One region of the Thalassotalea sp. PS06 genome, then DNA from elsewhere that is predicted to be linked to it. Evidence: predicted binding sites of a transcription regulator. Region 1 holds the regulator's gene; the other holds the start of a gene.
What was found. Region 1 encodes MetJ, which represses methionine synthesis genes. Its sites were predicted from a motif close to TAGACGTCTAGACGTCTA; they were not measured.
Positions count from the first base shown of each region.

Region 1 (11,973 bases):
CTCAGGAGAGTTTGGCGGGAAAAACTCAAAAGATACCTGCAAATCGGCAGATAATTCACTCACCGTCCGGTTTAAAGAATCCAGCTGTCTGGCGGAACGATAATTCATTAGTTAATCCCCTTAATGTCGACGTCCTGATGTTTGCTATTTAGTTGTCTGCACAGATGAACGAGATCCGAATGCAAACCGGCGGCGGTAACTTCTCGTCCTGCGCCCGGTCCCTGGATAATCAAAGGGTTGTCCTGGTACCAATTTGTTTTTAATAAAAAGATATTATCGCACGGATTAAGATTCGCAAACGCATGATTATTATCAAGCGCCTCAATACCAACCCGAACGCGGATTTTTCCATCAATATAAGTCAGTTTGGCAACATAACGCAGACAGGCATTATTAGCTTGCGCTTCGGCCAACTGTTCTGAGAATGCCTTATCGAGTAAATGACTTTGTTGAAGAAATTCATTTTTACTCAAAGATTTCAGTGATTCTGGCACTAACGACATACAATCAATATCCTCAAGATCCAATTGAAATCCGGCCATACGGGCCAGGATCAAAAGTTTTCGCTGCACATCTAAACCCGATAAATCATCTCTTGGGTCGGGCTCAGACAGGCCAAGATCTAATGCATCTTTGACTAACTCTGAAAACGGCTTGCTACCATCGAAATTTGAGAATAACCAAGACAAGGTTCCCGAAAAAATGCCGCTGATTTCTTCAATTTGATGACCACTATCAATTAAATCTTTAAGCGCATAATTAATAGGAAGACCGGCACCTACTGTTGTGTTGCTTAACCATTGGCAATCGTTTTTATCGATACTTTGCTGTAGTAAACCCAAAGCTTCTCTGGCAAAGGTGTTAGCACATTTATTGGCAGAAATAACATGAATACCAGCGTCAAAAAACTGCTGATAATTGTTGGCAAACTGCTCGCTCGGTGTGATATCAACGATTATCACCTCATCAAAAGGGTGACGTTGCACCCAGGTTAACAAGCCTTCGATATCACAGGGTTGAGCGTTATTGCTAAATTCCGATGCAACCTTATCCGCAGATAAACCGTCAACATCAAACCAGCCTTTAGTGGAATTCATCACGCCAATAAGGTGCACTTGATTAAGTGCTTCCTGAGCTTGCTGCTGGGCGGAAAAGTTGCTTAAAAAGGTCTCACCAATATTGCCAGTGCCGGCCACAATAACACCGATATTTTTGTGCTCTCTCGTTAACCGATTATGAAGCTTATTCACCCATTCAATCTGGCAATCCTCATAAGAAAATGCCACCAGTGAATGTTCATTGACACTCACTTTTGCTACCGGATATGGTGACTTTTCAATGGTTTTTATAAACTCACGGTGCCAACGGCTATCGCGAATCGAATAACCTACCGCTGCCAACAACGACATCGAGTGGGTTGCAAAATCAACGCACTGTTCCTGCAAATAATGGCGCAAACCGTAAGCTTGCTCAGCGGAAATAATCACTCGCTTTTGCGCCGCATCAATATCTACTGTTGAAAATTCTTCGCTGATTACGGCCAAAAGCTTTTTATTAAAACGCTTCGATTGAAAGCCGATAAGCTGATTAGAGTGAGTAATGGAGACTTCCTGACGGGCAATTTCACCAAAGACTCCGACTTCCGATCCAAGCTGTTGTGGGTAGAAAGTGTTGTTGATGTGCAGGTGGATGCTTTTCTCTTTTAATGGCGACAGGGTTTTCGAATGCAAAACCGGATTGCCTAAGCGGCCCAGCTCACGGGCAACAGAAACCTCAATACGCTGCAATTTTTTGGCGCTTGGAACGATACGAGGATCGGCACTGTAAATACCATCAACGTCAGTCCAAAGGCTTACGTCTGTTGCCGCAATCAAATCTGCCGCGAGTGTCGCACTGTAATCACTCCCATTGCGACCTAAAGTATGGGTTTTGCCCTGACGGTCCACAGCAATAAACCCGGTGAGGATGTGCAACTGGCCTGGTTTTAGTTTGCTATGCAGATTTGTCGATGATAGCTGGCTATCCAGGGTCGTTTTTAACGGACAGTCGAGAACAAAACATTCGCGGGTATCAATAGCAACCGCAGCACGGCCACGCTGAGTTAATGCCGCGGCCAACAAACGACTCGACCATATCTCACCAAAGGCAAGAACATTATTACTGTTATCAATAAGTTGCTGTTGAAGATACCATTGTTGAATCTGGCGAATATCATCGTTTAGCTTGGCGACTAACTCGATTGCTGTTTCGCTATCGCCAGCAACTAATTCAGTGATGAGTTGCTTATGCTCAGCCTGTATTAACAACAATAAGTGCGTAAAAGCCTCATCCTCTGTTTCCTGACACAGGTTTACAAGATCAATAATTTCAACGAGCTTGTCGGTGGTTTTACCGTTCGCTGAAACAACCACTAAATCCTGATCAGAAATTCTTTGCTCGATAATTGCCAATACCGATTCAATAGACTGCACAGTACCCAGGCTGGAACCACCGAATTTATGGACGGTACGCTCTTCAAGGTTATTCGTTAGCAGTTGCTCAGATAGTAAGCCTGCCTTACTGATTGACGAGACATTGCTGTCAACCAAAGTTTGTTCTGACATGATTACACTACTCCTTGAATGCCAGACACTTGTCCAGGGCAGAGGTTAAATCGGAAATTAAATCGTCGGCATCTTCAATACCAACGGAAAGACGAACTAATCCAGGCTTAATGCCGGCAGTTAATTGCGCCTCTAGGTCCATGCCAGCATGGGTCATGGTTGATGGGTGTGAAATCAGGCTCTCTACGCCGCCCAATGATTGTGCAAGCGTAAATAACTCTAGGTTATCAAACAAACAGCGAACTGCATCGACACCGCCTTTAAGCTCGAGACTCAGCATACTGCCAAAACCTGATTGTTGTTTCGCCGCTAATTGATGGCCAGGATGATCGCCAAGACCCGGATAGTAAATAGCATCAATTGCCGGATGATTAGCTAATTGCTCAACGATTGCTTGTGCGTTGGCTTGATGTTGCTTGAGTCGTACCGGAAGCGTTTTTAAACCACGCAGGGTTAGGAAACTATCAAACGGACTACCGGTAATACCAATACAGTTTGCCCACCAGGCAAGTTCTTCTCCCAACTCGGTGTCTTTGGTGACAACGGCACCGGCGACAACGTCGCTATGGCCATTAACAAATTTTGTTGTTGAATGAACAACAATATCCGCACCCAAAGCCAGTGGTTTTTGCAGCAATGGCGTTAAGAAGGTGTTGTCTACCGCTGTTAAAGAGCCGGCTTGTTTTGCAAGTTCACAAATCTTCGTTATATCAACGATACGCAGCAGCGGATTACTTGGTGTTTCAATTAAGGTAAGGCGAGGCTTTTGCTTCATCACCTCAGCAACGTCATCCAGGTTGGTTTGATCAACAACCGCAAGTTTAAATAAACCACGTTTTTGCAAGTGAGTGAACAGGCGATAACTTCCGCCATAACAGTCATGAGGGATCACCAGTAGATCGTCTTTAGACAATAACTGACAAATCAGATGGATTGCTGCCATGCCCGTACTGGTGACGATACCAGTGCTACCACCTTCAAGATCGGCAATAGCTTTACCAAGGGATGAGCGGGTTGGGTTTCCGGAACGGGAATAATCGTAATCGCCTTTTTGGTTATATCCTTCAAGACGGTAGGTGGAAGAGAGATGAATAGGAGGCACAACAGCACTATGGTGTTGGTCGGTATTTATGCCGGCACGTACGGCTATGGTTGCAGCTTTATCCTGACTCATTCTCGCCTCTGAGATATTTAGATGTTTAGACGTCTATAAATCTATACGCATTATTTTATTGGGTCAAGAACTTTTAGACGTCTATACATCTTTGCATATAGATGTTATTGGTTGACTCAAAAGTCATACCTAGTACAATTTCACCTAGCAAAAATAGGTTCTGAGGAAACAACATGGCGAAATGGAACGGCGAATACATCAACCCATATGCGGAACATGGGAAAAAAAGTGAGCAGGTAAAGAAAATCACTGTCTCTATCCCATTAAATGTATTAAAGGTTTTAACCGATGAGCGCACCCGTCGTCAGGTAAACAATTTACGTCACGCCACCAATAGCGAATTGTTATGCGAAGCATTTTTACATGCCTTTACTGGTCAGCCGCTGCCAAGTGATGAAGATTTGTCAAAGGACAACGAAAAAGGTATTTCTGAAGATACGGATACCGAATCAAAAGATTAATTGCCTGATAAGCGATAATAAAAAAGGCCCGCTATGTAACATAGCGGGCCTTTTTTAATTACTCTGAAAGTTTTTCTAAAAGCTTACCTGAAGGCTTCTATAAAAATTTACGCAGCACGAATACGCGTATTTTTAGCTAACTGACCTTGTGCAACCCCTGAGTCAATTGCAGCTTGTGCTACTGCCGTTGCTACTTCCGTTAACAATCTAGGGTCCATAGGTTTTGGAATGATGTAGTCTTTACCAAAGGTTAACGCTTTCTCGCCACAAGCCTGCAATACCTCTGTCGGCACTGGCTGTTTAGCAATCTGACGAATCGCATGCACGGCAGCAACTTTCATCGCGTTATTGATTTCTTTAGCACGAACATCAAGCGCCCCGCGGAAAATAAACGGGAAGCACAATACGTTATTTACCTGATTCGGGTAATCAGAACGACCCGTTGCAACGATAACATCATCCCGGGTTTGCAAGGCAAGTTCCGGGGTAATTTCCGGGTCAGGGTTAGAGCAAGCAAACACAATTGGATTTTTTGCCATAAGTTTCAAATCATCTGCCGATAGTAAATTCGGGCCCGAAACACCAACAAAAACGTCCGCTTCAAATAACACATCCTGCAAGGTACGTTTGTCAGTATTGTTGGCGAACATTTGCTTGTATTCATTTAAATCATCTCGGCGGGTGTGAATCACGCCTTTACGGTCCAGCATGTAAATATTTTCGCGCTGGGCACCACAAGTGATAAGCAATTGCATACAGGCAATCGCAGCAGCACCAGCACCCAGGCAAACAATTTTCGCATGCGCTAAATCTTTACCCTGAATCTCCAGGGCGTTAAGCATTCCTGCTGCAGTTACAATGGCTGTACCGTGTTGATCATCATGGAAAACCGGAACCTTGCATCGTTCAATTAAAGCTTTTTCAATTTCAAAACACTCAGGCGCTTTAATATCTTCAAGATTAATACCGCCAAAACTATCGGCAATATTAGCAACGGTTTCGATAAAGGCTTTCGGATCTTCGTTATTCACTTCAATATCAAAGCTATCGATATTGGCAAATCGTTTAAATAGCAACGACTTACCTTCCATCACTGGCTTGGAAGCCATAGCGCCAAGATTACCAAGCCCAAGGATAGCAGTACCATTAGAGATCACCGCAACTGTATTCCCCTTATTGGTATATTTAAATACCGCTTCACTGTCTTCAGCTATCTCCCGAACTGGTTCCGCAACGCCAGGGCTATAGGCTAGAGCTAAATCTTCAATGGTTTCTGACGGCTTAGTGACCGTCATTGAAATTTTCCCAGGTTGCGGAAATGCGTGGTAATCGAGTGCTTGCTTGCGAAGATCAGACATGGAATGAAAGCCTTTTTGTAATTTTTTATGGAAACTTTTAACGGAGCTTTCTATATTACGCTTAATTCTGACAAATTGTTAAGAGAAAATCGCTATAAATTAGAACGGTCGAACCTCCTACCAGATTTTTCTGGCGGAGAATGTTTACGGAACGGGAGTTGAAGCGGTTTAGTGAGAGGACGTTGTCGGAGAGGATTGCATCGTAGAGGATTGCATCATAGAGGACTGCGTCGGTGAGGACGCTGTCGAAGTGTTAGTTTTGTCATTGCGGCGTCGGCCGTAATCTCGCTTCTAGAGGTAAAATTTCAAAGTGGCTAAATGACTCTAATGTGGTAATAGCTGCTCTTTAGTATCTGCTAATATATGCAAATTAAATACAACATTACTTTTCAAATCGAACCAGCGTATGACGTTCACCCATTAATTTGGAATCGATAATTTCAGATATAATATTCCAGTCGCCACCAGCTAAACCAGCTCCGATTAAAGGGTAACCTATCCGCTTACCGCAGAATTCAGTTTTGATATTAGAGAAAACTTCTTTGATAGCATTATAATCGGCTTTTACACCACGGCCTCGCCAATGAAACTGAGTGTATGCATTTAAAATAGTTATCTTGTGGTTACCTCTTTGCACGGTAACTTGAGAGTATTTGCCTAGTTTATCCTCTGACCCTTTTTCAGTTTCTAAGTCTGCTTGATAAGCTTCAGGAAACTCAAACTTAATAGCTTTTGCTAATCCTGCTCCCATAGTACAAAAGCAATTACAGCCGTGCACGATGACATCAAATTCACCATTCAATGCTAACTCTATTAAATCCCCTTCAACATCATTCAAAACTTGCCCTCGATATTCTATTTAGCTGAGCGTTGTCAGTTCTTCACGAACTCTAACCAATATTTTCCCTAATTTGTTCATGCCTGCACCTGTTTTTCCGCAACCCCAATAATAATCACCTGGTGCATTTTCTACGATATTTTGAGACCCCGTAGAAAGTAATTGCTCTTTTAACGAATCATGAGTTTGAAATTTTTTTAATACGGCCAAATACATTATTTCATCCTTTACCAATTCCCAATCTTTTCTTATCGGAAGTTTACAACTGCGCCCTAACTCAGCAGCTTGCTTTGAACTATGCGCTTTCCTTATCTGTTCTTGATAGGAGGTACACACAAATTTTTGCGCTTGAAAATAATGTTCTACAGTTGGCCACCAGAGGCCAACCATCTCTATTCCATGTTTTGAAAAGTTGGAAAAGTTTCCGTACTCATCAAGTTTTGTATAGAAATAAATTGTCATTTTTAATTAGAGGTAAATTAATGTGCTAAGAGATTTTCTTAGTATTTCTGATAAAAGAAAGTGTGGGTATGGTTAAATAGTATCCTGCATATAAATCGTTATTAAGATCTTTTTTATCTACAAACATATCAGAATGCTCTTCACTATCAATTGGGCTACATGCTATTACCAGAGGTTTTTCATCACAATGCTCTAAAACTCTAAGTCTAATCCCCTTAGGTATCTGAACATCATTGCCTCCAGTGAAAGGAGCACAAAATTGAATTAATACATTCCCTTCAATTAAAGAAAAGACTTCGTAAATAGAATCTTGATCAGGAATTTCTGTGTCATCAGGGATTAATGACTTCTCGTACGCTCGTGCTAGTTCGATTTCTTCTAAACTTACGTTTCGGTGATTCATTTCAGTGATTAGCTCACGAATTGTTTTTTGAGTCATTTCATTCCTTTGACATCTAGAATTGATAAACGCTTGTTAAGCGTGCAAAAGGCCGTTATTCGCTCATCTAGGCCGTTACCGGTGGATTAAATTACCGGATAAATCTGAGTCTTGCAATCTGGCAATCTGGCGTTACTGGCATACACTGTGGTGTTCAATCAATTCGTCAAAAAAAGCCCGCTGACGCGGGCTTTCTTAAATAAGTATGTATCGATTCGATTACTCGAATGGATTAACCAAGATGATGGTTTCGTTACGATCCGGACCGGTAGAGATGATATCTACAGGTACACCACAAACTTCTTCGATACGTTTGATGTAGGCTAACGCGTTTGCAGGAAGCTCTTCGCGCTTGGTTGCGCCAACGGTTTTCTCATCCCAGCCTGGCATAGTTTCATATACCGGTGTAATGTTCTCGTAACCTTCTGCAGCCATTGGTGGAACCGTTAAGATTTCACCAGACTCAGTTTTGTAACCGGTACAGATTTTTAGTTCTTTCAAACCATCTAAAACGTCAAGCTTAGTCAAACAGAAACCGCTTACTGAGTTAACCTGAACGGCACGGTGCATAGCTACGGCATCAAACCAACCACAACGGCGTTCACGACCCGTAGTAGCACCAAACTCGTGACCAACAGTACCTAAGTGATGACCAACTTCGTCGTTGAGCTCTGTAGGGAATGGACCAGATCCTACACGCGTTGTGTAAGCCTTAGTAATACCTAATACGTAGTCTAAGTGACGAGGACCAAAGCCACAGCCAGTCGCTACACCACCAACGGTAGTGTTAGACGAAGTTACATATGGGTATGTACCGTGGTCGATATCAAGCAAAGTACCCTGGGCACCTTCAAACATGATGGAATCGCCATTCAAACGCGCCTGGTCAAGCAGTTCGCTGATATCAGCCGTCATTGCTTTAATGATATCAGCAACAGCCATTGCATCTGCCAGTACTTTGTCAAAGTCTAGCGCTTCGGCTTTGTAGTAGTTGGTAAGTACGAAATTATGGTATTCCATAATCTCTTTTAATTTTGCTGCGAAACCTTCGGCATCGAATAAATCGCCAACCCGTAAACCGCGACGAGCAACTTTATCTTCGTAAGCCGGACCAATACCACGACCTGTAGTACCGATAGCTTTGTTGCCACGAGCTGCTTCACGCGCCATATCAAGCGAGATGTGATAAGGCATGATTAGTGGACAGGCATCAGAAATAAGCAGGCGATCGCGAACTGGAACACCACGCTCTTCAAGCATTTTGATTTCTTTCATCAAAGCTTCAGGGCTAAGTACAACCCCGTTACCGATTAGACATTTTACGTTGTCACGCAACACGCCCGATGGGATCAAATGCAGAACGGTTTTCTCACCGTCAATTACTAATGTATGACCGGCATTGTGCCCACCTTGATAACGAACAACATATTTTGCTTTATCCGTTAACAGGTCAACGACCTTACCTTTACCTTCGTCACCCCATTGGGTGCCTAATACAACGACGTTTTTGCCCATATCTATTGCAGTTTTTGAAAGAAAATTAGGCGGGGATTCTACCAAAAGATCGAGGTAAAGATCACCCGTTTTATCGACTTTTTTACGGTTCTCGGGTTAATTCTAATCGAACTTGACACAATTGCAGGAAAAATAGGGAAAAATGTCGTTGCAGTGGCCGTATTAGGCTGAAGGAAACTAAGCGTTTAAGAAAAAATTGCAATCATACCAAGACCGGTGATGATAAGAACCAAGCCAATCTGACGGATAACCCTGGCATTTTCAGCGGCGAGCTTGCCCATTAACGACTGCCATCGTTTAGGAAACAGGAATGGTCCCAGACCTTCAAGGATAAGCATTAAAGCAATGGCAATTAACAAAGTAGAGAACGTCATAGAGTTTGCGCACTCAGTAATTTAGGTGGTGGTAATAATAAAGCCCACATTAAGTGGGCTTTATATGATTTACTTTCCGGTTTCTTTCAAGTATTTGAAGAAATCGGAATCTGGTTTGATGACCAGGATGTCACCTTTGCTATTGAAGCTATTTTCATACGCTTGCAATGAGCGGAAGAAAGTGAAGAATTCAGGATCTTTTTGGTATGCATCGGCATAAACTTTCGCAGCCATTGCATCACCTTCACCGCGCAGGGTAAATGCTTGTTTCTTCGCATCTGCCAGCATAACAGTAACTTTCGCATCAACCGTCGCACGGATTACTTCCGCTTTCTCACGACCTTGAGAACGATGTTCTTCAGCTACTGCCTGACGATCAGCACGCATACGATCGAAAATTGAGTTTTGAACCTCTGAAGGCAAGTTGATACGTTTAACACGAACGTCTACAACTTCAATGCCTAAATCTTTGCGAGCCGTCTGAGCACTTAACTTCGCCTTTTCCATAACCGAGTCACGGTCGCCGGATACGATTTGACGAATAGTACGGGTACCAAACTCGGTACGCAGACCGTTATTCACCTTTTGTTTTAAAAGCGCTTGCGCGTTCTCAAGTGAACCGCCATTGGTACGAACATAGAAGGTCGAGAAATCTTCGACACGCCATTTAACGTAGGTATCAACCAGCAAATCTTTTTTCTCTGCGGTTACAAAACGATCTGGCGCTTCATCGAGCGTCTGAATACGCGCATCAATTTTACGGACACGCTCAATCAAAGGGATCTTGAAATGAATACCCGGTGGGTAAATTTTCATTTCACCACCGTCAGTACGTTTAATTTTCGAGAATTGGAACACGATACCGCGCTCAGCTTCATTGATAACGAATACCGAAGAAACTGTCAGCAGACCGAGTACCACTAGAATGATCACTAAAAAGTTTTTCATGATTAGTTATTCCCCCGGCTGAAACGGTCACTACGTCCCGGTGGCTTGTTGGGCGCCGAATTAGTTGTTTGAACAGGTGTTTGTTTGCTTCCAGGCAAGCTTTGGCTATAAGGCAAAGTTAACTGTGGCTGCTGCTGCATGATTTTATCAAGAGGCAAGTACATCATGTTATTTCCGCCTTCAACATCAACCATCACTTTAGACGTTTTGCTATAAACCTGTTCCATCGTCGCGATATACAAACGATCACGGGTAACTCTAGGCGCAGCTATGTACTGAGGGAGTAATTGATCAAACTTGGCAACTTCACCCTGTGAAGCAAGAACGATCTGCTGTTTATAAGCAAGTGCGTCCTGTTCCATGCGTTTAGCACGGCCACGAGCTTCTGGTTCTACCGAAAGAGCATACTTTTCCGCTTCCAAGACAAAACGTTCTTCATCTTCTCGAGCGGCGATGGCATCATCAAATGCATCTTTGACTTGCTCTGGTGGACGCGCGTCTTTAAAGTTGACGTCGGAAATCAGAATACCCATATTGTATGGCTCGATAATCTTTTCAAGCTCTTCCCAAACCGACTGACGTACCTGTTCACGACCGCTGGTTAACACCTCATCCATTTTAGAATGACCGATAACGTAACGAATTGCACTGTCGAAGGCATGTGCCAGGCTCTCGTTAGCATTAGTTACATTAAACAGGTAATTACGTGCGTCGATAATACGATACTGAACCTGCATCTCTACCATAACCATGTTCTCGTCTTCCGTTAGCATATCGCCACGGGCAGGCAAGTTATTAGTGGTTTGTACGTTTACAGGAATTACCCGCTGAATAAATGTCGGTTGCCAGTGGATACCCGGTTCTACTTCCCCTAAGTACTCACCAAACTGCAGCACAACACCGCGATCGGATTCTTTGATGGTATAAAAACCACTGATACCCCAAACGACAAGCGCAAGTATCAATACGATGGAAAGACCAATGCCGCTAAAGCTATTTTTGCTGTTGCGGTTTGGTTTATTACCGAAAATTCCACCGAATTTATTACCGAGATCTTTTAGTAGTTCGTCTAAATCAGGAGGACCCTGATCACGACCGCCTTTATTTTTCCAGGGATCCTTATCATTATTCCCCGGTTCATTCCAAGCCATTTCGCTCTCCGTTAGATTGCAATTCTTATTAAGGGCAACTGTATATTGTTAATATACTATCAGTGCAGGATAAAGTTCTGCAATTGTGAATTATCCTGTTTCAATAACTTTTTCCATTCTCGCAGAGGTAGTTTTACATCCAGTAAACTATTTCCCTGCTCATCAAACTGCTCATCTGATATACAGTTTAGTTCGTATAAAGTTCCCCGCAATTTTCCTGCGCTGGGAGGTATCTTCAATCGATACTGAACGATATCTTGTCCGAGCCGTTCAGTAAGCGCCTGAAATAAAAGGTCTAATCCTATATTAGCACGTGCTGAAAGCCAGACTCTGATAGGCTTTCCTTCCTCATCACGATCAATCTTCGGTGACACGTCATCGAGGTTATCGATTTTGTTGCAAATCAATAACTGGTCGATTTCGTCCGCTTCAATTTCTGCCAATACGGATTCGACCTGAGCAATATTATCAGACCGGCGTTCATCGGAAATGTCTACCACGTGCAACTGCAGATGGGCTTCCCGGGTTTCGGTCAAGGTTGCTTTAAAAGCAGCAACCAAGTCATGGGGCAAATGTCGGATAAACCCCACCGTATCGGCAAGAATCACCTTCCCCACTTCTTTTAAACTGATTTGTCTGAGGGTCGGATC
Region 1 covers NZ_CP041638.1:215,815-227,787, reverse strand. Annotated here, with positions in the region: gene metF (methylenetetrahydrofolate reductase) at 1-108, opposite strand, end outside; gene metL (bifunctional aspartate kinase/homoserine dehydrogenase II) at 108-2,603, opposite strand; gene metB (cystathionine gamma-synthase) at 2,611-3,777, opposite strand; gene metJ (met regulon transcriptional regulator MetJ) at 3,951-4,238, shown strand; gene FNC98_RS01005 (malic enzyme-like NAD(P)-binding protein) at 4,346-5,596, opposite strand; gene FNC98_RS01000 (macro domain-containing protein) at 5,979-6,434, opposite strand; gene FNC98_RS00995 (NADAR family protein) at 6,456-6,896, opposite strand; gene FNC98_RS00990 (hypothetical protein) at 6,922-7,335, opposite strand; gene FNC98_RS00985 (adenylosuccinate synthase) at 7,555-8,850, opposite strand; gene FNC98_RS00980 (DUF2065 domain-containing protein) at 9,036-9,224, opposite strand; gene hflC (protease modulator HflC) at 9,294-10,172, opposite strand; gene hflK (FtsH protease activity modulator HflK) at 10,175-11,323, opposite strand; gene hflX (ribosome rescue GTPase HflX) at 11,383-11,973, opposite strand, start outside.

Region 2 (11,973 bases), 500 kb from region 1:
CTGGACAACGAGGATGTGCCAGTTTTGAAGCCAGCCAGTTTATTCGTAACCACCGCCCTGTAGATAACAGCGCCTACCTGATCCTCTGGCAGGTCGGCATTCTCGGCGATAGTGACTATCAATTTACAACCTCGACTCCATATAAACAATTGTTGGTCGATGTACTGAGTGAATATTACCCACTGGATCACCAAATAACCTTATATGAAGCCCAGACCCTTGCCATTGAATCCACTCGCATTACTCAGATAAAGCTCGGGGAATTCCCAGTAACGGCAACCTCGCAAATAACAACCATGTTATTGCCACCATCGGCAAAGCTAAAAGCTAATAAGGAAATACGCGCAAAGTTAGCGCAACTGGATGCAATTTCGCTGCAGAATTGCGGTTAAGTCACCTTGATTGAAAAACTGCTACAAACTGGTACAAAAGTTTTGCAATTGTAACTTTCTGTAAACAAAGTACTTTTTCTTAAGTTTATATCAGTACGTTTTCAAGGATAAAATTATCATTGATTATTCTGAAAATAATGTGATTATGTAGATAATTATTCTAATTAAAATAGTTTCAAGGTTGTTGAATAACTATCTAATTTATCAGCGAATTTCTGAAGTATTGATTAACACTTAATCCACATTCACAGCGAAATATGCAAAGTCGTTAAAAAAAACATATTTGGGCTTTTAACTTGCAATCGATAGTGGGAATATAAGTCTTTGTGGCAAAACGAAGGTTATCGTTTTACACCATAAAAACATCAACAATAACATCAACATGGAACACATAAGTGTTTGTTAACAATAACAAAAAGGGGAAATCCTATGTCAAATGTCATCCAGTTATTAGAGCGTTTAGGTGAAGATGCCAACCTTTCCGACCACACTTTGGAAAACCTAAAACAGCAAATGCAAGATTTGGAGCTTTCAGAAGTTACGCAAAAAGCCATTCTAGAAGGTGATGCCAATGCGCTCGAAACTCTAATGAATCTGTCCCCAATTGTCTGTGGCATCATTATCGAAGATGATGAAGATAGTCCTGATGAAAATGAAGATGAACCGCAGCAACCTAGCCAAGCAGTTGCCGTTTAAGAATTAAATAAAAACTCAGCGCCGTGTCATATTACACATACAAAAATGAAACGATAACTTATGCAATAGCAAATTTGTATAAGACACTGCGCGACTTTACTTCTAAGCCTCTAACTTTATTTCCCTCACTTTATCTAACTTGTATTGTTGTTGGCTTTAGCACCATTTCATTGCAAGTTGTTGCCGCTACAAGCGCTAACAAAGTAAACCTTGAAGAAAAATCAATTAGTTCGGAGCAAAACTTAACAAATATCGAAATCTGGATTCAATCCTGGAGAAATAAGACATCTCTAACTGAACCCGAACGGCTTCGCTTTAATCGTGAATTATCGATATCAATTGACGGTATCGAAAGTATACGTACCCAATATTTACCGCGCTTTATTAATTTAGTTCAGCTAATCGATGAATTCGTAGCTCGGACAGATCTCTCCCTAACTCCAATTAACGATACAGAACTAAAGTACTTTAAAGCACATCGAGCGATATTGCTAAAAGATACAAAATTAGCAATTTCACTTCATCGCGAATTGTCTAATCATACCAATGTTCAAGTGCGGTTGAGAGCTCATTACAACTTATTAAATGTAGGTATCATCACTGAAAATTACGCGCTAGCAGTTGAATACCAGCAAAAAGTGAGAGAAACGTTATCTGGTTTTCAAGAGGGCGATCTCAAAAATCAGGGCCTGCTAACACTGGGATATTTTTACAATCACGTTGGTGAATTCTCGCTCGCCTCGAAAGTTTTGTCGCAGGTAAAATATGTACGGCTCTCTCCTCGAGATCGTTGTATTTTATCAATGCATCGATTGATCAACACTATAGGATTTGGCCGAAAGAATGCTATAAGCACAAGCTTTCACGAAGGTGAATTTAGGTGTTTAGAAGCTAATGAACACTTGTTGTTTAATGCAGTACTTTTGGAAGCTTCAAAATACTATCTAGACAATGGTATGGTTGAACAAGTTGGCAAGCTACTTGACCAGTACCAAGCAATTATCGTCGGTAATCAATTTCATTATCTCGATAATCAGAGAACCTTACTAGAGTATCATTGGCGAACGAATGATTACGAAAAATCTAAGGTCCATTCTCAACTTTTGATTGAAGAGTTGGAAAGGTTAGAAACCAAAAACTATAACAGTCGTTGGGTGGCTACCAGTTACAAAGTCTTAGCAGACTACTTTAAAAGTCAAGATAATATCGAAAAGGCGCAATATTTTTTAGACCATTATCAACGTCATCTCGAATTTACTCTAAATAAGGAAATCGCTAAAGCTCAAGCTAGAGAGCAAATTCGTCTAGCACAACTTTTAGACGAATCCAAACGTCTCGAGCTTAAACAAAGCTTGTTACAAGCTAACGAAAAGCAGCAGGAAGCGCACTTAGCTCTGCAAGATAGCGTCCAAAATCGTGTCGCAGTGCAATTTTTATTGTTCGCCATCGCCGTGATAATACTGGTGTTGTACGTCTATATGCGACGTTACTTGCGCATTTTGGGACCATTGAAGAAGCAACAGCTGCTAGATAGCGTCAGCGGTGCCCTATCCCGGGAAAGCTTTGTAACGCTTGCAGAATTAAACCTTCCCAAATGGCACAACCACCAAAGCAAGGTGGGTGCCATTGTGATTCGTATTCCGGCAACGCAAGAGTCTTTGATACCGGTATCGGATAACGAACTTCAAGGTGAATATCGTGCCATTAATGAATCGGGCAGTGAAGGTAATTTCTCGGTAAATAAGCAACCTGAATCTACTGCTTCGGAAACGAAAACGAGCGAGCAGGCGAACTTTTCAAAACACCGCTTGTTGGAATACCAGAACCAGTTAATGATGCAAGAAACCGTTTCTGTCACAGCCGAACTGGTCAATAAAACCCTTGGTACAAATCAACCTGAGCCTTGGCCCTGTGCGCCTGATTTTTTCAGTAAACTTAAGATGCTGTACTTTGCCCTATTTAAAGATGGCGAGTATCGTGAATCGAAAAAATCGTTTTTATTGGCCAGAACCAGTTACAGCAAGTTTACCCTGCTCTTGAGCGATACCGACAAAGAGCAGACCCTGGCATTGGCCAATGCGCTGCACAAAAGATTAAGCCTGCATCTAGCCAGAGAAAACGTCGAAATTGGTGTGACTCATAGTGACAATAGTGGTCATCGTTTCCGCTATATCATGATGGATCTGATTGCCGCCCTGCACACGGTAACGGCGAAGAAAAAGGCTAATGAGCAGGATATAGCGTTTTGCCCGCACCCCATTATTGAAAGCCCGAACTATCGGGATAACCAGTCAGCATCCTTGTTTAAGCAGGATCATCCTGGCACTGGAAACCATCAATGTATGGAGGTAGCGGATGCTGAAGATGCCTAAACAACAGATTACAGACGTATTGTTGGCCAGGACAAGGAAATTAAGTCGACGCCCAATTTCCCAAGGAGTTTTAAGGGTTGTAAAGGGGATTTTACCTCTCCCGGTTATGGTTATGAGCTTTTTCATTGCAGTGTCTGTATCGGCTCATGATGCTGCGCCGGATTATCGTGCATGGCAAAACAAAGACCTGCTTGATGAAGCAACGCAGGTACGCTCCACCGACATTGAACTGAGCGCTACGTTACTTGAGATCTTAAAAAATCGAAGCCTGAGTGAACAGGAAAAGGCTCACTATGATCACCTTCAAGCCTATCGTCTGATTCTTGAAGGTAAGTATCAGGACTCTTTAGAAGCCTATCAAAAATTAAAAAAAAGTGATGATGTAAACATCCGCCTTCAGGCATTGAGTTACATCATGAATTTGCACCTCTTACAACGCGATCATCAGCTCGCGGTTGATCAACTCAACGATATTCTTGGCTTATTGCCACATCCGCAAATCGAGCCTGAGCTTTATACCAAAACCTTAATGGGGATTGGTTACTTTCATAATCAATTAGGGGCACATAAACAAGCTCTGGAGTACCTCGGCCGTTTAACCAATCGTCACCTGACGGAACGCCAACAATGCCTGGTGTTTTCCCATAAGCTCAGTGCCTTAATTGGTTTAAATTCAACTTCTCCAGATGACGTGCTTTACCACTCAACGATGAATTTCTGTAAAGACATTGGCGAGACGATTATCGTTGAAGGGGTGATGGCGGATATGGCCGAACTGCAGGTTCGCGAAGGCAATTATGCTTGGGTAATCGACAACCTGGCACCTCGTTTATCGTCAGTAGAAAAAGGCAATTACCCGATGAATAAGGCGGAGTTTTATGCCCATTTGGCGGTGAGTTTTTATCATACGGGTGATACCGAGCGCGCCTGGGAGTTTAGCGTTAAAGCTATGGAATATGCGAGCCAGTTCAGGGTTAATCATGGCCTTTACGAGGCGTCTAAAGTTGCCACAAAACTGGCACGATCAAAAGGTACGCCCGAGCAGGTATACGTGTATATGGCGGATCAACTTGAGCGCCAGCATAATCATTACCTACAACAACGTGCCCAGGAATCGGTGCGCAAACACTTAGAATTTGAGCTAGATAAGAATAAGCAGCTGATAACCGAGCTAAGTGATCACCTGGCAAAACAGCATTCGCAACTGAAAATTGTTAATCGTGAGATTGATGCACTAAGCCAGCAAAACCTTATCAGTATCGGTTACATCGCTCTGGGTGGTATCGTAATTGCTGGTTTGATGCTGAGTGTGTTTGGTATTCGCAGCTCTCGCAACGCGTTGTTAGATAAATTACAACTTGATCCATTAACCAAGGTTTTTCATCGCGCCAATTTATTAAAGCATTTCTCTATAAAGTGGCAGGAGTTACAACAACAGCAGCATAACGCCACGCTACTGTGTTTACAGCTGGATCAGTTATCGGAAATTAACTATCGCAGTGGACACACCTTAACCGATTGGTTGATTGAAAGAACTACGGAAATTCTTCAAGACAATGCGCCACATGGTGCATTAATAGGCCGCTATAAGGGCGATATGCTGGTCATGCTATTACCGAATACCAATATGCATACGCTAATGTTGCTGCACAGCAAAATTATAAAAACCATCGATACGTTAAACCCAAGAATGTTCCTTACCTATCGCTTCCCGTATCACACCACCAGCATGTTGGTCGATTTAAGCGAACGTAAAGAAACCATCTATTCGTTGTTGGCAAGTTGTGAAGCCCGGATGCAAGTGGATTGTCATAAGGATGGGCATAAGCTGATTGTTGATGGCAATAGCGACGCTAGCGACAATTCGGTGAAAGTAGATGCTAAAGCACCTGGGATTGGCGAAGTTAGTAGTACTTAGTTAACTAGCTGTATTGACTCTCAAACCAGCTTTCAAGAATAACCACCGCGGACTGGCAATCAATATTATCTTTTTGCAGATTCCGATAACCACCCTGATTAAACAGGCTTTGTTTTGCATCAGCTGTGGTTAAACGCTCATCCTGCATTTCTACCGGCAAGCCAAAACGGCCGTGTAAGCGATTGGCAAACTTCTTGGCGCGAGCAGTGAATGGTTGCTCGGTGCCGTCCATATTCAAAGGCAGGCCAATTATAAGAATATCCGGCTGCCACTCTTTGATAAGAGCTTCGATTAAATCAAAATTGGGTACTCCATCTTTTGCCTTAATCGCTTTTAATGGCCTGGCGCTACCGGTTATCTCCTGCCCATAGGCAATACCGATATGACGGGTACCAAAGTCAAAACCAAGGGCAGTGCGAGAACCAATAGATGCGGGCAAAACTAAATCTCCAAAGAAAAAGGCAAGTGTAAAAGGAACCCACCCTTTTCACAAGCCAAAGCCTTTTATTGAGACACCCACCTTAAATAGACACCCACCTTAAACAGACACCCACCTTAAATAGACACTCACCTTAAACAGACACCCACCTTAAATAGACACCAACCTTAAACAGACAACTCTAATGAGTCATTAACAAATAGGATTGCTGGCGAACGAAAAAGGCCGATGATTCATCGGCCTCCTGGGTTGTTCAAGTTAGGGGATAACTGAAAGTTTATGCGTGCCCCACTTCGCTGGATAAATGGCCTAGGTCGATACCCAGCTTTTCAGCGGCGCGCTGCCAGCGCAACTCAATTGGGGTTTCAAACAAAATTTGTTTGTCGGCATCCGTATTCAGCCAGGAGTTTTGCTGCAATTCCTGCTCTAACTGACCTGCTGACCAGCCTGCATACCCTAAGGCAACTATAAACTGGTCAGGTGCTTTTTCAGTGCCTAGTGACTGGAGAATATCTTTCGAGGTGGTGATCATGATGTCATCATGCAGTGGCATCGACGAATGCCATCCGGACTGACTGCTATGCAATACAAAGCCACGGTCGGGTGAAACCGGGCCGCCAGCCAACACTCTTTGATTACTGATATCCTGTAGCGGGTGCTCTGTATCGATTTGTTTTAACAATTCTTTAAGGGTGATACGAACGGGAATATTTATGACCAGGCCCATCGCGCCGTTATCATTATGCTCGCAGATGTAGGTCACCGTCTTAGTAAAGTACGGATCATTTAAACTAGGCATGGCTATCAACAACTGGTTTTCTAAACTTTGCACGCAACTCTTCCTATTCTGAGGACCAGGAAGCCAGCGGTTAGCTGGCTTTGCGTTTGTTGTTGTTATTGAGGCGTATTCTGGTTGATGTTTTCTTCAATAGCATCCATCAATTTACCACTGATATTAATTGGGTATGCCGCTTCAATTTCACGAATACAGGTTGGGCTGGTAACATTGATTTCAGTGACTTTATCACCAATAACGTCAAGACCAACAAAATACAAACCACGTTTTTTCAGCTCTGGGGCTATGGTTTCGGCAATTAAGCGATCACTCGCTGACAATGGTCGCGCTTCACCACGTCCACCTGCAGCCAAATTACCTCGGGTTTCTCCTTGGGCAGGAATGCGCGCCAGACAGTACGGCATGGGCTCGCCATTAACGATTAGAATGCGCTTATCGCCATCCACAATCTCAGGCATGTACTCTTGGATCATAGCATACTGGCTACCATGTGCAGTTAAAGTTTCAATGATTACACCAACATTGGCTTCGTCACTTTTCATTCGGAAAATTGACGACCCTCCCATGCCATCAAGAGGTTTTACGATAACGTCTTGATACTGCTTATGAAAGTCTCGGATCTGCTGACTCTTTCGGGTAACAAGGGTTGCCGCTGTTAATTCAGGGAACCAGGCAGTAAATAATTTTTCGTTACAATCGCGAAGGCTCTGAGGCTTATTAACAATCAGAGTACCTTCAATCTCCGCACGTTCAAGAATGTAAGTTGCATAAATATATTCAGTATCAAACGGCGGATCTTTACGCATAATAACGGCATCAAGTTCCTTCAGGGCAATATCCTGCTCGTTATGAAATTCATACCATTTGTTGGCATCGTCAAATACCGTCAGGGTTTTGGTCGTCGCCCTGGCTTCGCCCTGTGTTAAATACAGATCATCCATTTCCATATAATGCAGTTCGTAACCACGCTTTTGCGCTTCAAGCATCATCGCCATGCTGGAGTCTTTGGCAATTTTCACCGTGGTTATCGGATCCATTACTACGCCAAGTTTAATCGTCATCTGAATTTCCTGAATTTTAATGCCATAAGGGCTCATCGAGCCGGAATTGTGTTTGCTATTCTAGTTAAGTAATTTCAACAAGTTAATAGCTTATTGTAAATCACCGAAGCGACACTGTAGAGCAGTAATTGCAGTTAACGCTGCGGTTTCCGTTCTCAATACCCGTGGCCCTAGTAACACTTCGGTGTACCCCAGGGTGTTAGCCTTATCAATCTCCTCGGTAGATAAGCCGCCCTCAGGGCCAATCAATAATCGTACTTTGCTTTGGTGTTGTTCAGCCAAATCTGCCATCGGCAGTGTCATGATGGAATGCTCTGCACGCGGGTGCAGGTTTAGCTTCAAAGCTTGCGTTGATTGAGCCAAAAAGGTGTCCAGCTCTATCGCATCATTTACCTTAGGAACATAGGCACGGCCGGACTGCTCGCAGGCGGAGATGACGATTTTCTGCCATTGCGCTACGCGCTTTTGTAAACGCTCGCCGCTCAGTTTAACCCCACAACGCTCGCTAAATAATGGCGTTATTGAGCGAACACCAAGCTCAACCGACTTTTGTAAGGTAAAGTCCATGCGATCGCCCCGGGATATCACCTGACCTAAGTGCAAATCTAACGGCGATTCATTAGCAACTTCCGATTTATCGACAATCTCGATACGCGCTCTTTTTTTGGCTACCTCGGTTAGTCTGGCCAGGTAATCAAAACCATCGCCATTAAATACACTAATGGCATCACCCTGGATTAATCGCAATACCCTGACAACGTGACCAAAAGCTTCTTCCGATAGCTCAAGGTTTTCACCGGTTGCGTATGTGCCAGGCAGATAGATTCGTGTTTTTGGTGTCATCGCAAAATTATAAATGAAGGTAATTAAACTGCCTGCATTGTACGGAAAAACAAAATAAAAGTCAGATTGTTGCAAGGTTACGTTGCAAAGTCGGTGGTGATGAGGGGCTCCGTGCCCCAGGAAGTTTATCCGTAACGCTTGTTTGCTAGCTTATCGTTGATTGCGTGTAAATAGACAAAAGTAGAATGCTAAACGGTAAAAGGTACTTAATGAATATTCGATATTTTAACGGCATGGGTTACTCCTTGTTTGTTAACGTCACAAAGGAAATGCGCTACAACTAACCACTGCGAGACTATAGCGAGAAACAAGCGTTTTACCAACGCGAGCCATAAGTGGGTATATCAAGCATGATCTATGCCTGAATGAAATCAGATGTATTTACAGTGTGTTAGGGAAGATATCCAGTAATCTCGAGATGATGTGTTAATTCTGCTGACATCGCAGATGTCGGCCAGAGTTGATTTTCGACTAATCCAATTTAGACGTCTAGACGTAAAAAAGTAGATTTATAAACTTTGAGCAGGTAGAATTCGCACTATGTTGATTCTGGCATATGCTTTTTACAGCAAAGCTGGAGAGTCGTTGCGAGTAATACCACGACTGACTTTATTTTTATTACAGAGGCGTTATGGCAAAGCAATACTTTACTTCAGAATCAGTTTCTGAAGGCCACCCAGATAAAATCGCAGACCAGATTTCCGATGCCGTACTGGATGCAATTATCGCCCAGGACAAGCACGCTCGTGTTGCTTGTGAAACTATGGTTAAAACTGGTGTCGCAATCATTTCCGGTGAAGTTACCACCGAAGCCTGGGTTGATTTAGAGAAAATCACCCGTCAGGTAATCTGCGATATTGGTTACACTTCATCCGATGTAGGCTTCGATGGTGAAACCTGCGGTATTATGAACCTGATTGGTCAGCAATCTCCTGAAATCGCTCAGGGTGTTGATCGCGCTAAGCCTGAAGATCAGGGCGCTGGCGACCAGGGTCTGATGTTTGGCTATGCCACCAATGAAACCGAATCGTTAATGCCGGCTCCGCTCTATTACTCTCACCGTTTGGTTGAGCGTCAGGCGGAAGCTCGTAAGTCAGGTATCTTGCCTTGGTTGCGTCCAGATGCGAAATCTCAGGTAACTTTCGTTTACGAAGATGGCAAGCCAATTGCTATCGATACCGTTGTTCTGTCTACACAGCACAATCCGGATATCAAGCAACAGGATCTGTTTGATGCGGTGATGGAAAACATCATTAAGCATACGCTGCCGGCAGAGCTTTTGACCGAAGACACTAAGTACCATATTAACCCGACAGGCCGATTTGTTATCGGTGGTCCCGTTGGTGATTGTGGCCTTACTGGCCGTAAGATCATTGTTGATACTTATGGTGGTATGGCACGTCACGGTGGTGGTGCATTCTCTGGTAAAGATCCATCGAAAGTAGACCGCAGTGCAGCTTATGCTGGCCGTTACGTAGCAAAGAATATTGTTGCTGCTGGTCTTGCCGACCGTTGTGAAATTCAGGTTTCTTATGCTATCGGTGTTGCCGAGCCAACTTCCATTGCCATTGAAACTTTCGGTACCGGTAAAGTTAGCGAAGAAACACTGGTGGAATTGGTACGAGAGCACTTTGATTTACGCCCATACGGCATTACCAAGATGCTTGATTTGCTGCACCCTATGTATCAGCAAACTGCAGCATACGGACACTTTGGTCGTGAGCCGTATGAGATGACCGTGGGTGAAGATACCTTTACCGCATTTAGCTGGGAAAAAACTGACAAAGCGGACGCATTGCGTAAAGCGGCGGGTTTGGATTAAATTTCCTGAAGGTTATTGTAAAAAAGGCAGAGCGTTAGCTCTGCCTTTTTTGGTTTCTTAGCTGACAATTAATCGTCGTCAAGGCCATCAAGGGTGGCGCCTTTAAGTCCGCCCATACCGGTCTGCTCGTTAGAGCGAAGTTTGATCATCAAACGCAGATCGTTCGGTGAATCGGCATGATGCAACGCATCGGTGTAACTGATTTTGCCCGCCTCATACAGGTCAAATAATGCCTGGTCAAAGGTTTGCATACCCAGCTCACGAGATTTTGCCATCACCTCTTTGATATCCCCTACTTCACCCTTCTTAATCAATTCAGCGATATAAGGAGAATTTAAAAGGATCTCGATAGCCGCAGCCCGGCCATTACCGTCACGCGTTGGCACCAGTTGTTGAGCGATGATACCGCGCAGGTTTAATGCTAAGTCGAATAACAACTTACCATGCTGCTCAGCTGGTACCAGGTGCATAATACGGTCTATCGCCTGGTTAGCGTTGTTGGCGTGGAGTGTAGCAATACACAAATGACCAGTTTCTGCGAAACTCAGGGCATGCTCCATGATCTCCTGAGAACGGATTTCACCAATCAGGATAACGTCAGGTGCCTGACGTAGGGAACTTTTCAGTGCCGCGTCAAACGACTCAGTATCCATCCCTACTTCCCGTTGGGTGATCATTGACTTACCGTGCTCGTGAACAAATTCTACCGGATCCTCGATAGTAAGAATGTGGCCACGGGCATTACGGTTTCGATAACCAATCAAAGATGCCATCGAGGTTGATTTACCGGTACCGGTACCACCTACGAATAACACCAGACCGCGCTTTGACATCACCACATCTTTTAGGACCTGTGGTAAACCAAGCTTATCTACATCAGGAATTTCGGTAACGATACGACGGATAACCATCCCCGGCATTTCTCGTTGCCAGAATGCTGAGATACGAAAACGGCCAATACCATCAACCGCTATCGCATAGTTACACTCTTTGGTTTCTTCATATTCCTTCAACTGCTTTTCATTCATTGAACCTTCAACAAGCTCAAGTGCAGAACCATAGTTCATCACCTGGTCATCAATCGGTGTTAATTCACCATTGATTTTTGCACTTGGTGGCAGGTTTACGGTAATGAATAAATCGGAACCATCCTTTTCAATCATGGTTTGCAGTAATTGATGAAAATACATTATCGATTCCCTGATTAGTAAACTTTAAACTGATTTTTATCGGCGGCTTTAGACATTGCATCCTCGCGGGAAATCACACCACGGCTCAATAAGTCCTGCAGACACTGATCCATCGTTTGCATACCATGTTGCATACCGGTCTGAATCGCCGAGTACATTTGTGCAATCTTATCTTCACGAATCAAATTACGAATCGCTGGAACACCAATCATAATTTCATGAGCAGCAACTCGACCACCACCCACTTTCTTGATCAGCGTTTGCGAAATTACTGCGCGTAACGATTCAGAAAGCATTGAACGCACCATATCTTTTTCCGCAGCTGGGAATACATCGATAATACGGTCAATGGTTTTCGGTGCGGAGGTGGTGTGCAAGGTGCCAAAAACCAAGTGACCGGTTTCTGCTGCGGTCATTGCCAGGCGAATGGTTTCAAGGTCACGC
Region 2 covers NZ_CP041638.1:712,439-724,411, reverse strand. Annotated here, with positions in the region: gene FNC98_RS03135 (SAM-dependent methyltransferase) at 1-392, shown strand, start outside; gene FNC98_RS03130 (hypothetical protein) at 822-1,088, shown strand; gene FNC98_RS03125 (hypothetical protein) at 2,012-3,460, shown strand; gene FNC98_RS03120 (GGDEF domain-containing protein) at 3,573-5,378, shown strand; gene ruvX (Holliday junction resolvase RuvX) at 5,383-5,817, opposite strand; gene FNC98_RS03110 (YqgE/AlgH family protein) at 6,095-6,649, opposite strand; gene gshB (glutathione synthase) at 6,712-7,674, opposite strand; gene rsmE (16S rRNA (uracil(1498)-N(3))-methyltransferase) at 7,765-8,517, opposite strand; gene metK (methionine adenosyltransferase) at 9,149-10,339, shown strand; gene FNC98_RS03090 (PilT/PilU family type 4a pilus ATPase) at 10,408-11,529, opposite strand; gene FNC98_RS03085 (type IV pilus twitching motility protein PilT) at 11,544-11,973, opposite strand, start outside.
Region 2: metK (methionine adenosyltransferase) is a predicted target of MetJ. The motif match lies at 9,000-9,017, and genes of this name have one in related genera.